3 regions of the Methylobacterium sp. 37f genome follow, and region 1 is predicted to be linked to each of the others. Evidence: predicted binding sites of a transcription regulator. Region 1 holds the regulator's gene; each other region holds the start of a gene.
What was found. Region 1 encodes LexA, which represses DNA repair genes until DNA is damaged. Its sites were predicted from a motif close to TGTTCNNNNTGTGTTCNG; they were not measured.
Positions count from the first base shown of each region.

Region 1 (3,278 bases):
CGTCGCCACCGAAGGCCGAGAAGGTGTCGGATTTGCTGCCGAGCCAGATCTGGTCCTTGCGATCCGTTGCGATCGGAAGGCCCTTGTCCTGAAGGAGAGCGAGGTCGAGATCCGAGATCTGCGGGCGCCACCCCCAGGGCGAATAGGGGTCCATCAGATCTTCGACGCCCGAGACATGCGCCCGCGCATCGTCGAGCTTGGCAGGGCCACCCAGGACCGTGGTTGTATTCTCGTCGTAATACACCATCGATCCGTTTTCATACCAGGCCGGCTGGAAATCGATGAACCCGATGGCATGGGCGATCTCGTGCTGGAACAGCCCGAACGCGTCGATCTTGTTGGACGGGACACCGGCTTGTCCCTGCGGATCGAAGAAGAGATCGCCGAGCTTGTCCTGGCCCAGGGTGACCTTGCCGTCCGCCTCGCCTCCATTGCCATCCCAACCCTCGCGCGCTTCGAGGATCGGGGCGAAGGTCCATCCCTGGCCGTCCCAGGCATAGCTGGGACCGGCATTGGCCAGGACATTTCCGCCGGCGAAATTGCCCATCGCGATGGCGATCTCGATCACGGCGTCGCCCTGGATGTGTTTCGCCCAGCCATCCGCCGCGCCTTGCGCCGTCGCCAGGATGAGGTCTGCTTGGCCGCCAGCGGCATTGCGGGAACTTTCACTGTCCCAATACGCAATGATTTTCGACATGTTTGCTTGGCCTTGTCGTTGTTCTGGCGTTTTTCTATAAGGGTAATCTCTATCTATAGGCAGTAAAGGACACAACGACGGGGTTTTATCTTGGTTAAGGAGAGATGAGAGGCAAGGCTTGCAGTGTATGATGCTTCGTAACGCGAACCGTCCATCGCATCGCGCCGTGCCTTTGCGGAATGCGGCGAACGGCCGATCCGGGTGCGACAGAGTCGAGAAACGCGCGCCTTCCCGGTTCGCGCCTTCCCGGTTTGCGCCTTCCCGGTTCATGCCTGCCCGACGCGCACGAAACCTGAGCGCCGTCGATCGCGGGGCAAGGTCTGCGCTCTGGCGGCCTTTCCGCCCGATCCGGATATTGCCAGAGTTGCGTCCGGGTGCTCTGGTGACCGGTGACCAGACCAACCCTACCGGCCCTGAATTGGGATCGGGCGCGCGCCACCGCGCACGAATGTCGCCTTCTTTGAGGAACTCTTGCAGAACACTTGCGGAACGTTTAACGTGTTCGTGGTTTGTTTCTGTGGTCGTCCGCCGCAGCCAATGTCTCCAACGAAGAGTGTTCCGCATGTTGACGCGTAAGCAACTGGATTTGCTCCAGTTCATCCAGCTTCGGATGCGCGAGAGCGGCGTTCCCCCGTCCTTCGACGAAATGAAGGACGCCCTCGATCTGAAGTCGAAATCGGGCATCCACCGCCTGATCACGGCCTTGGAGGAGCGGGGCTTTCTGCGGCGTCTGCCGAACCGGGCCCGCGCCATCGAGGTGATCCGGATGCCCGAGAGCCTCGGCGGTCAATCCGCCTCGGCGCGGACCGCGCCTGCGGCGGAAGTCCGTCGCTTCACCCCGAGCGTGGTCGAGGGCGGCAAGGGCAAGGGCGTGCCGGCCGGCGCCTCCATCTCACGCCTACCGACCACCCAGGCGACCGACGAGAGCGGCCGGGCCGTGACGATCCCGGTGATGGGGCGGATCGCGGCCGGTACGCCGATCTCGGCCATCCAGGAGCAGAGCCATTCGGTGACGATGTCGCCGGACTTTCTCGCGGGTGGCGAGCACTATGCCCTGGAGGTGCGCGGCGATTCGATGATCGAGGCCGGCATTCTCGACGGCGATCTCGTGGTGATCCGCAAGCAGGACACGGCGAACACCGGGGACATCATCGTGGCCCTGATCGATGACGAGGAAGCGACCCTCAAGCGCCTGCGCCGACGGGGATCGTCCATCGCTCTCGAGGCCGCCAATCCGGCTTACGAGACCCGCGTGCTCGGCCCGGATCGGGTGCAGATTCAGGGGCGCCTCGTCAGTCTCGTGCGCCGTTACTGAGGCTCTTCTCCGGTCCCTTCGCCAATTCCTTCGCCCGGCCCTTCGCCGGGCGAACCCGGTGCGTCCTTTGCTCGCCCGATCGGCGCTGCCGGCACGATGTCCGGTGCGGCACGCGCCGGTGCGTCCGTGTTGGCAGGTGCCACGGGTCGCCAGGGAACGGCCTCTCCCGGGCGCCGCGTCGTAACGATGCGGGCGCCCTCGCGCGTGAGGCGCAAGGCCGCCGCGCCGTGTGCCGCCAGGAAGGTCCGGTCGAGGACGAACGCCGCGGCGCAGCCCGGCGGGGCCGATTGGCGGCTGATCAGGATGTCGGCCCGGGCGCAATCCTCCGGGAAAGCGCGCTTGTCGGTGACGAGGCCGACCCTGCGCCCATCCGGCAGGGTCAGGGTACAGCCGAGGCCATCGCACCGGGCGTCCGGAAAGGCCGGGACGGCGCCGGCCTTCCGGGCATCGCCATCCGCTTTCAGCCATTGTTCGAGCACGAAGGCCGGCGGACGCCCCAGAGTGGCGAGGTGTCCGCTGCGATCCCGGATCGCCGCCCCGGTGCCTTCCCGATCGACGTAGATGTCGAAGCGATCGGGCGACGCCGCGAAGACGATGCCGATCGCCGCCGGGATCAACCCGAGCCAACGCAGGGACGAGGCCGGAAGGGTGAGCAGGAGGAGGCCGGCCACCAGCAGCCCCAACGCCCCCGCCCCGAAGGCCGGCACCACCACGACGGCGTGTCCGAAGCCCGCGATCCAGGTCGAGATCGACAGCATTCCGCGCACCGCCAGACCCATCGCCCACCACACCGGCTGATCCAGGGCGAACGGATAGGCGAGGATGCCGAGCACCGCCGCGGGCATCACCGCCAGGGAGACCAGCGGGAGGGTGAGCGCATTGCCGACGAGGCCGAAGGGCTGCACCGTCTGGAAATGATAGGTCGCGAAGGGCGCGGTGGCGATTTGCGCCACGAGGGTCGTGGCCAGCGTTCCGACGATCGCCGCGATCAGGAACGCGACGGCGCGGGTGATGGGACCGGCGCCCTCGCGCCGGCCGCCCTGTCCGGCGATCAGCGGTGCGCAGGCGATGAGCCCGGCAACGGCGCCGAAGGACATCTGGAAGCTGGGGCCGAGGAGCCCGTCCGGTTCCCGCGCCAGGGCGATCAGCGCGGCGAGCGCGAGGTTGCGCATGCTGAGGGCCGGCCGATCGACCAGAATCGCGCCGAGCATCACCAGGGTCATGATCAGCGAGCGTTCGGCCGCGATGTCCCACCCGGAGAACACG
Region 1 is NZ_JAGHKN010000002.1:31,531-34,808, reverse strand. It holds gene J7U37_RS01600 (calcium-binding protein) at 1-697, opposite strand, end outside; gene lexA (transcriptional repressor LexA) at 1,260-2,012, shown strand; partial or broken gene J7U37_RS01590 (ComEC/Rec2 family competence protein) at 2,006-3,278, opposite strand, start outside.

Region 2 (3,278 bases), on a different contig from region 1:
GGCCTGACCATCGCGACCATCGGGGGCGTGCCGCTCGCCGCCTGGGTCGGCGAGGCACTGGGCTGGCGCGCGGCCTTCTGGGGCATCGCCGGCATCGGCGTGATCGCGATGGTGTCGCTGCGGCTGGCCCTGCCGCCGCTGCCCGTCGCGGACGCGCCCGACATGGGTTCGGAACTGCGCGTCGTCGCCCGCGCCCCGGTCCTCGCCGCCCTGGCCCTCACGGTGCTGGGGTCGAGCGCGATGTTCACGGTCTTCACCTACATCGTCCCGATCCTGCGCATCGAGGCGGGGGCGGGTGCCGCCTTCGTCAGCGCCATGCTGGTGATCTACGGCGTCGGACTGACGGTCGGGAACTGGGCCGGCGGCCGTCTGGCCGACCGCTCTGTGGACGGCACCATCATGGCGTCGCTGCTGGCGCTGATTGTCCTGCTCCTGCTGTTCGCGCCCGGCATGACCTCGCGGCTGAGCGCGGCGCCGCTGATCTTCCTGTGGGGCATCGCGAGCTTCGCCCTGGTGCCGCCCCTGCAGATGCGGGTGATGGCCGAGGCGGATCGCGCCCCCAACCTCGCCTCGGCGCTGAACATCGGCGCCTTCAATCTCGGCAACGCGATCGGTGCGGCCCTCGGCGGCGGCGTGATCGATCTCGGCTGGGGCTATCCGGCGGTCTCGGTCGCGGGAGCCGCGATGGCGGCGCTCGGCCTCGCGCTGATCGTCGTCCTGCGGCGCGGCCGGCGCATCGCCGTGGCGACGGCCTGCCCGTGAAGCCGGCCTGCCGACGCACGCCTCAGAGGCCGAGCCCGAGCTGTCGCGGCTCCGGAGCCGGTCCGTGCTCCAGGGCCGAGAGCGAGACGCCGAGCAGGCGGACGCTGCGCCGGAGCGGAAACAGGTCGCGCAGGAGCACCCGCACGATCTCTTCCAACGAGGCGCGGTCGGCGACGAAGCCCGCCAGCGAGCGGGCGCGGGTGATCTGCTCGAAATCCGCGAACTTCACCTTCAGGGTCACGGTACGGGCGCGGACCTCCTTGGCGGCGGCCGCCCCCCAGACCTTGTCGAGCAGGGGGACGAGGCGGCCCGCGAGCACGTCGTAATCCGCCGAATCCTCCGAAAAGGTGTTCTCCGCCCCGATCGATTTGCGCACCCGGTTCACCCGCACGGGCCGTTCGTCGATCCCGCGCGAGACGCCGTAGTAATAGGGGGCGGCGGCGCCGAACCGCGTCGTCAGGGCGTCGAGGCTCAGGGCGCGGAGGTCTCGCCCGGTCAGGATGCCGAGCGCCTTCATGCGCGCCTCGGTGACCGGGCCGATCCCGTGGAAGCGCCCGATGGCCAGGTCCTCGACGAAGCCGGGCCCCATCGCGGGGGTGATGACGAAGAGGGCATCGGGCTTGCGGAAGTCGGACGCCACCTTGGCCAGGAACTTGTTGTAGGAGACGCCCGCCGAGGCGACGAGCCCGGTCTGGGCGCGGATCGAGGCCCGGATCGCGCGAGCCACCGCGGTGGCGGTGGGCAGCCCCTGCCGGTTTCGCGTCACGTCGAGATAGGCCTCGTCGAGGGCGACCGGCTCGATCAGGTCGGTATGCTCGGCAAAGACCGCCCGGATCTGCTCCGAGATACCGCGGTAGACCTCGAAGCGCGGCTTGACGAAGACGAGGTCGGGACAGAGCCGGCGCGCCGTCACCGAGGGCATGGCCGAGCGTACCCCGAAGGCCCGCGCCTCGTAGCTCGCCGCCGCCACCACGCCGCGCTCGCGCGATCCCCCCACCGCCACCGGGCGTCCTCGCAGGGCGGGATCGTCACGCTGTTCCACGGAGGCGTAGAACGCGTCCATGTCGATGTGGATGATCTTGCGGATCGCGCCCGCCTCGCCCGGGTCCATCGCGGACGCCCCTCCCGATCGTTTCGCCCGTGTTCGTGGTCTGTTCGCAGAATCCCGGTCTCGGCGCCGGAATCAAGCCCGGTGGCGTTCCGATCCACGGCGTAACCGACGCAGCGCCTGCGGGGGCTCGCCGCCGGCCGAGGGCTGCCGCATAAGGGCGGCCAGGACAGCCGAAGCGCCGGCTTCGCGATTCGCCCGAGGACAGGTTCTTGAACATCACCCAGATCACCCACCACGACCTCGACGGCTACGGTGCCTCGACCGTCGCGGGCCAGTTCGTCGACGTCGCCCGCATCGTCCACGTGCCGCGCTATTCCGATGTCGGCCCCGTGGTCGAGACCGAGCTGAAGCGCCTCGGCAAGGTGGCGGTGCCGGAGATGATCCTGATGACCGACCTCGGCCTCGAGGCGGTGGCCGTCACCTTCATCCGCAACTTCGCCGCCCTCAACCGTCGCCGCGAGCCGGAGGCCCGCCACAAGCTGATCGTGCTCGATCACCACGCCTCGTCGGTCGACCAGATGCGGGCGCAGGATCTCGCGCCGCAGGCCGATGCCGAGGTGCCGGGCCTACTGCGCTTCGATCTCGAAGACCCCGACGTCGTTGTGCTGATCGACGAGACCCGCTGCGCCACCCGCATGGCCTACGAGCACCGGGCGCTCTACGCGGCCCGCGAGACCGGCGAGGACCCGATCCTCGGCGCGCTGGTGACGGCGGTCGATGCCGTCGATCTCTGGCGCAAGGACCGTCCCGAGTTCCGCATCGGCCTCAGCCTCGACGAGGTGTTCTGGGACAACGTCTCGAACCTGGTGCCGATCGGCCATCCCTGGCACGACCGCTTCGTCGGCGACCTCCTCCTCGGGGTGGCGCGCCTCCTCGGCGACGGCGCCACCCCGGCCGTCATCGAGGGGCAGGTGCCCGCCCTGCGCAAGGCCATCCTCGACGCCTATCTGGCCGATGCGCCCGACGACGACCGCAGCCTCACCACCCGCATGCGAATCGCCCGGGTGCTGGCCCGTTCGGACCTGTTCCACCCCCTGTCGGACGGCACGCTGATGTCCTTCGGGCTCGATTCCGGCACCTTCCAGCGCGTCTCCGACCTCATCATGGAGAGCGGCCGGGCCAAGCGCGTCCTCAACGTGCAGCGGGCGGGCACCATGTCGTTCCGCTCGAACAACGAGACCGCCCTCGACGGCGCCCGGCGCTTCCGCGGCGGCGGCCACAAGGATGCGGCCGGCGGCAAGCTGACCAGCGGCTCGGCCTTCTCCCTGGCGGACGCCATCGCGCAGGTCGAACCGGTGCTCAATCCGCCGGCTGCCGATCCCGCGCTCAGCCCCTTCGGGGCCTTGAAGAACTGGAAGGGCTGAGCCGGCGGGACACGCGCCTCGGGCGATTTCTGTCCGGGCGA
Region 2 is NZ_JAGHKN010000017.1:52,783-56,060, reverse strand. It holds gene J7U37_RS13455 (MFS transporter) at 1-762, shown strand, start outside; gene dinB (DNA polymerase IV) at 785-1,873, opposite strand; gene J7U37_RS13445 (dimethylmenaquinone methyltransferase) at 2,083-3,237, shown strand.
Region 2: a site for LexA is predicted at 1,904-1,921, ahead of dinB (DNA polymerase IV). Genes of this name have one in related genera too.

Region 3 (3,278 bases), on a different contig from region 1:
GCCCTGTCGGGACCGGGCAACCGCTCGGCCCGGGTGTGGCTGAGCCCGGCGGGTGGCGAACCGGCCGCGGTCGGCCGCGACGGCGCCGAGGCCGACCAGGGCGACCGCGAGCGCGTGATCCTCTACGCCCTCGACACCACGGCCCAGCGCCAGCTCGAGCAGCAGGTGGCCCAGGCTCAGAAGATGGACACGGTGGGCCAGCTCGCCGGCGGCATCGCGCATGATTTCAACAACGTGCTCCAGGCCATCATCGGCTACTCGGACCTGCTGCTGGCGAGCCACCGGCCGACAGATCCGGCCTTCCAGGACATCATGCAGATCAAGCAGAACGCCAACCGGGCCGCCAGCCTGGTGCGTCAGCTGCTCGCCTTCTCGCGGCGCCAGACCCTGCGCCCGGAGGTGATGAATGTCGGCGAGGCGCTGTCCGACCTGACCCTGCTGCTCAAGCGCCTGCTCGGCGAGCGGGTCGACCTCGACCTCAAGCACGGACGGGACATCTGGCCGATCAAGGCCGACGTCAATCAGTTCGAGCAGGTCATCGTCAACCTCGCGGTCAACGCCCGCGACGCGATGCCGGAGGGCGGCCGCCTCCTCATCCGCACCGCCAACATCGCGCACGACGCCGTCCCCACGGAGAACCGGGACGGGATGCCGACCGGCGACCATGTCCTGATCGAGGTGCTCGACACCGGGCAGGGCATCCCGCCCGACGTCATGGAGAAGATCTTCGAGCCGTTCTTCACCACCAAGGAGATCGGCAAGGGCACCGGCCTCGGGCTCTCGACCGTGTTCGGCATCGTCAAACAGAGCGGCGGCACCATCGACGTGCGCTCCACGGTGGGGGAGGGGACCGCCTTCCGCATCTCCTTCCCGCGCCACGAGCCCGCCGCCGAGCCGGCGCCCGAGCCCGAGATCGCCCTGGCACCCCCGAGCCCGCAGACGACCGCCGCCATCGCGGCCGACCGACTCAAGGTGACGTCGAGCCGGGCCGAGGCCGAGAAGCCCGCGCCGCGCAAGCCCGCGCCGGACCATACCGGGCAGGGCGTGATCCTGCTGGTGGAGGACGAGGACCCGGTGCGCGCGGTCAACAGCCGTGCCCTGTCGGCGCGGGGCTACACCGTGCTGGAGGCCGCCTCCGGCCTCGATGCCCTGCGGATCATCGCCGAGACCACCGAGACCATCGACCTCGTGGTGTCCGACGTGGTGATGCCCGAGATGGACGGGCCGACCCTGTTGCGCGAACTGCGCAAGCAATCGCCCGACCTCAAGGTCATCTTCGTCTCGGGCTATGCCGAGGACGCCTTCCGCAAGAACCTTCCCGACGGCGAGGATTTCAACTTCCTGCCCAAGCCCTTCAGCCTGAAGCAGCTCGTCGAGACGGTGAAGGAGATCATCGCGCGCTGAGCCGGCGGCGACGCAGATTCCTGGACCGGAGTCCCGGGAATCTGCATCGCCGCCCTTGTTCCGTGAGAACAAAACAGGTACATAATCGGCAACCGGGGCGCATTGAGCCTTGCACCTCCCCCATGCATAAGGATGCCGACGAATGGCCCAGCCCGCGCTGAAAGTTGTGGATTCCCCGATGGTGGATAAGGACAAGGCAAAGGCGATCGACGCCGCTCTGTCGCAGATCGAGCGGGCCTTCGGCAAAGGCTCGATCATGCGCCTTGGCAAGAACGACAAGGTCCAGGAAGTGGAGGTGGTCTCCACCGGCTCCATCGGGTTGGACATCGCGCTCGGCGTCGGCGGATTGCCGCGCGGCCGCGTCATCGAGATCTACGGGCCGGAATCCTCCGGCAAGACCACCCTGGCCCTGCACACCATCGCGGAGGCTCAGAAGAAGGGCGGCGTCTGCGCCTTCGTCGATGCCGAGCACGCCCTCGATCCGGTCTATGCGCGCAAGCTCGGCGTGCAGCTCGACGATCTCCTGATCTCGCAGCCCGATACCGGCGAGCAGGCCCTGGAGATCACCGATACGCTGGTGCGCTCCGGTGCCATCGACGTGCTGGTGGTCGATTCGGTGGCGGCCCTGACGCCGCGCGCCGAGATCGAGGGCGAGATGGGCGATTCGCAGCCCGGCCTTCAGGCCCGTCTGATGAGCCAGGCCCTGCGCAAGCTCACGGGCTCGATCTCGCGTTCGAAATGCATGGTCATCTTCATCAACCAGATCCGCATGAAGATCGGCGTGATGTATGGCAGCCCCGAGACCACCACGGGCGGCAACGCCCTGAAGTTCTACGCCTCGGTGCGCCTGGACATCCGCCGGATCTCGACCCTGAAGGATCGGGACGAGGCGATCGGCAACCAGGTTCGCGTCAAGGTCGTGAAGAACAAGGTCGCGCCGCCCTTCAAGCAGGTCGAGTTCGACATCATGTTCGGCGAGGGCGTCTCGAAGGTCGGCGAGTTGATCGACCTCGGGGTCAAGGCGGGCATCGTCGAGAAGTCCGGCGCGTGGTTCTCCTATGCCAGCCAGCGCCTCGGCCAGGGTCGTGAGAACTCGAAGGGGTTCCTGCGCGACAACCCCGAGATCGCCAACAAGATCGAAGCCTCGATCCGCCAGAATTCCGGACTGGTGGCCGAGAAGATCCTCGAAAACGCCAAGCCGACCGAGGACGACCTCGACGAGGGCGAAGCCTGAGATCAACGCCTCCGCCGTTCCCGCGGAGGCCGTCTGGATCAGCGAAAGGCCGCCGGACTTCGTCCGGCGGCCTTTCTCGTTCTCAAACCTGACCGGTCGGTTGGAAAAGACCCTCGCTCCCGTATGGGCGACGGTGTTCACCCAACCGTTTTCGCAAGCAGTGGCGTCCCTCTCCCCCTTGTAGGGGGAGGTTCGAAGTGGGGGTGGCTCCGCCAGCCTTCGCAGCACGCGGGTCGGCCGACCACCCCCACCTGCAACGCCCTTTGAGACGGGGGAATGCCATATCCGTGCGGGACAGAGACCCCGTGCTCGCCAGCAACCAGCCCTCTGAATGAAGCCACCATCGAACCCCGTAAGGCCTATCCGGGGGGAAGAACGTCGACCTGGATCGCCGCATAATAGGCGGCCAGATCGGCGATCTCGGTGTCGCTGAGCGGCTTGGCGACCACGTTCATGATCGCGTTGCGCCGGACACCGTCCCGATATTCCGTCAGCGCCTTGACCAGGTAGGGCTCGACCTGACCCGAGAGATTCGGCGCCTCGGGCAGCTTCGAGACCCCATCGAGGCCATGGCAGGTCTGACAGGCGATGGCGGCCTTGCGCCCGGCCTTGGCATCGCCCGCCTGCGCCGCCGCCGGGA
Region 3 is NZ_JAGHKN010000026.1:21,806-25,083, forward strand. It holds gene J7U37_RS16820 (response regulator) at 1-1,404, shown strand, start outside; gene recA (recombinase RecA) at 1,547-2,638, shown strand; gene J7U37_RS16830 (cytochrome c) at 2,998-3,278, opposite strand, start outside.
Region 3: a site for LexA is predicted at 1,469-1,486, ahead of recA (recombinase RecA). Genes of this name have one in related genera too.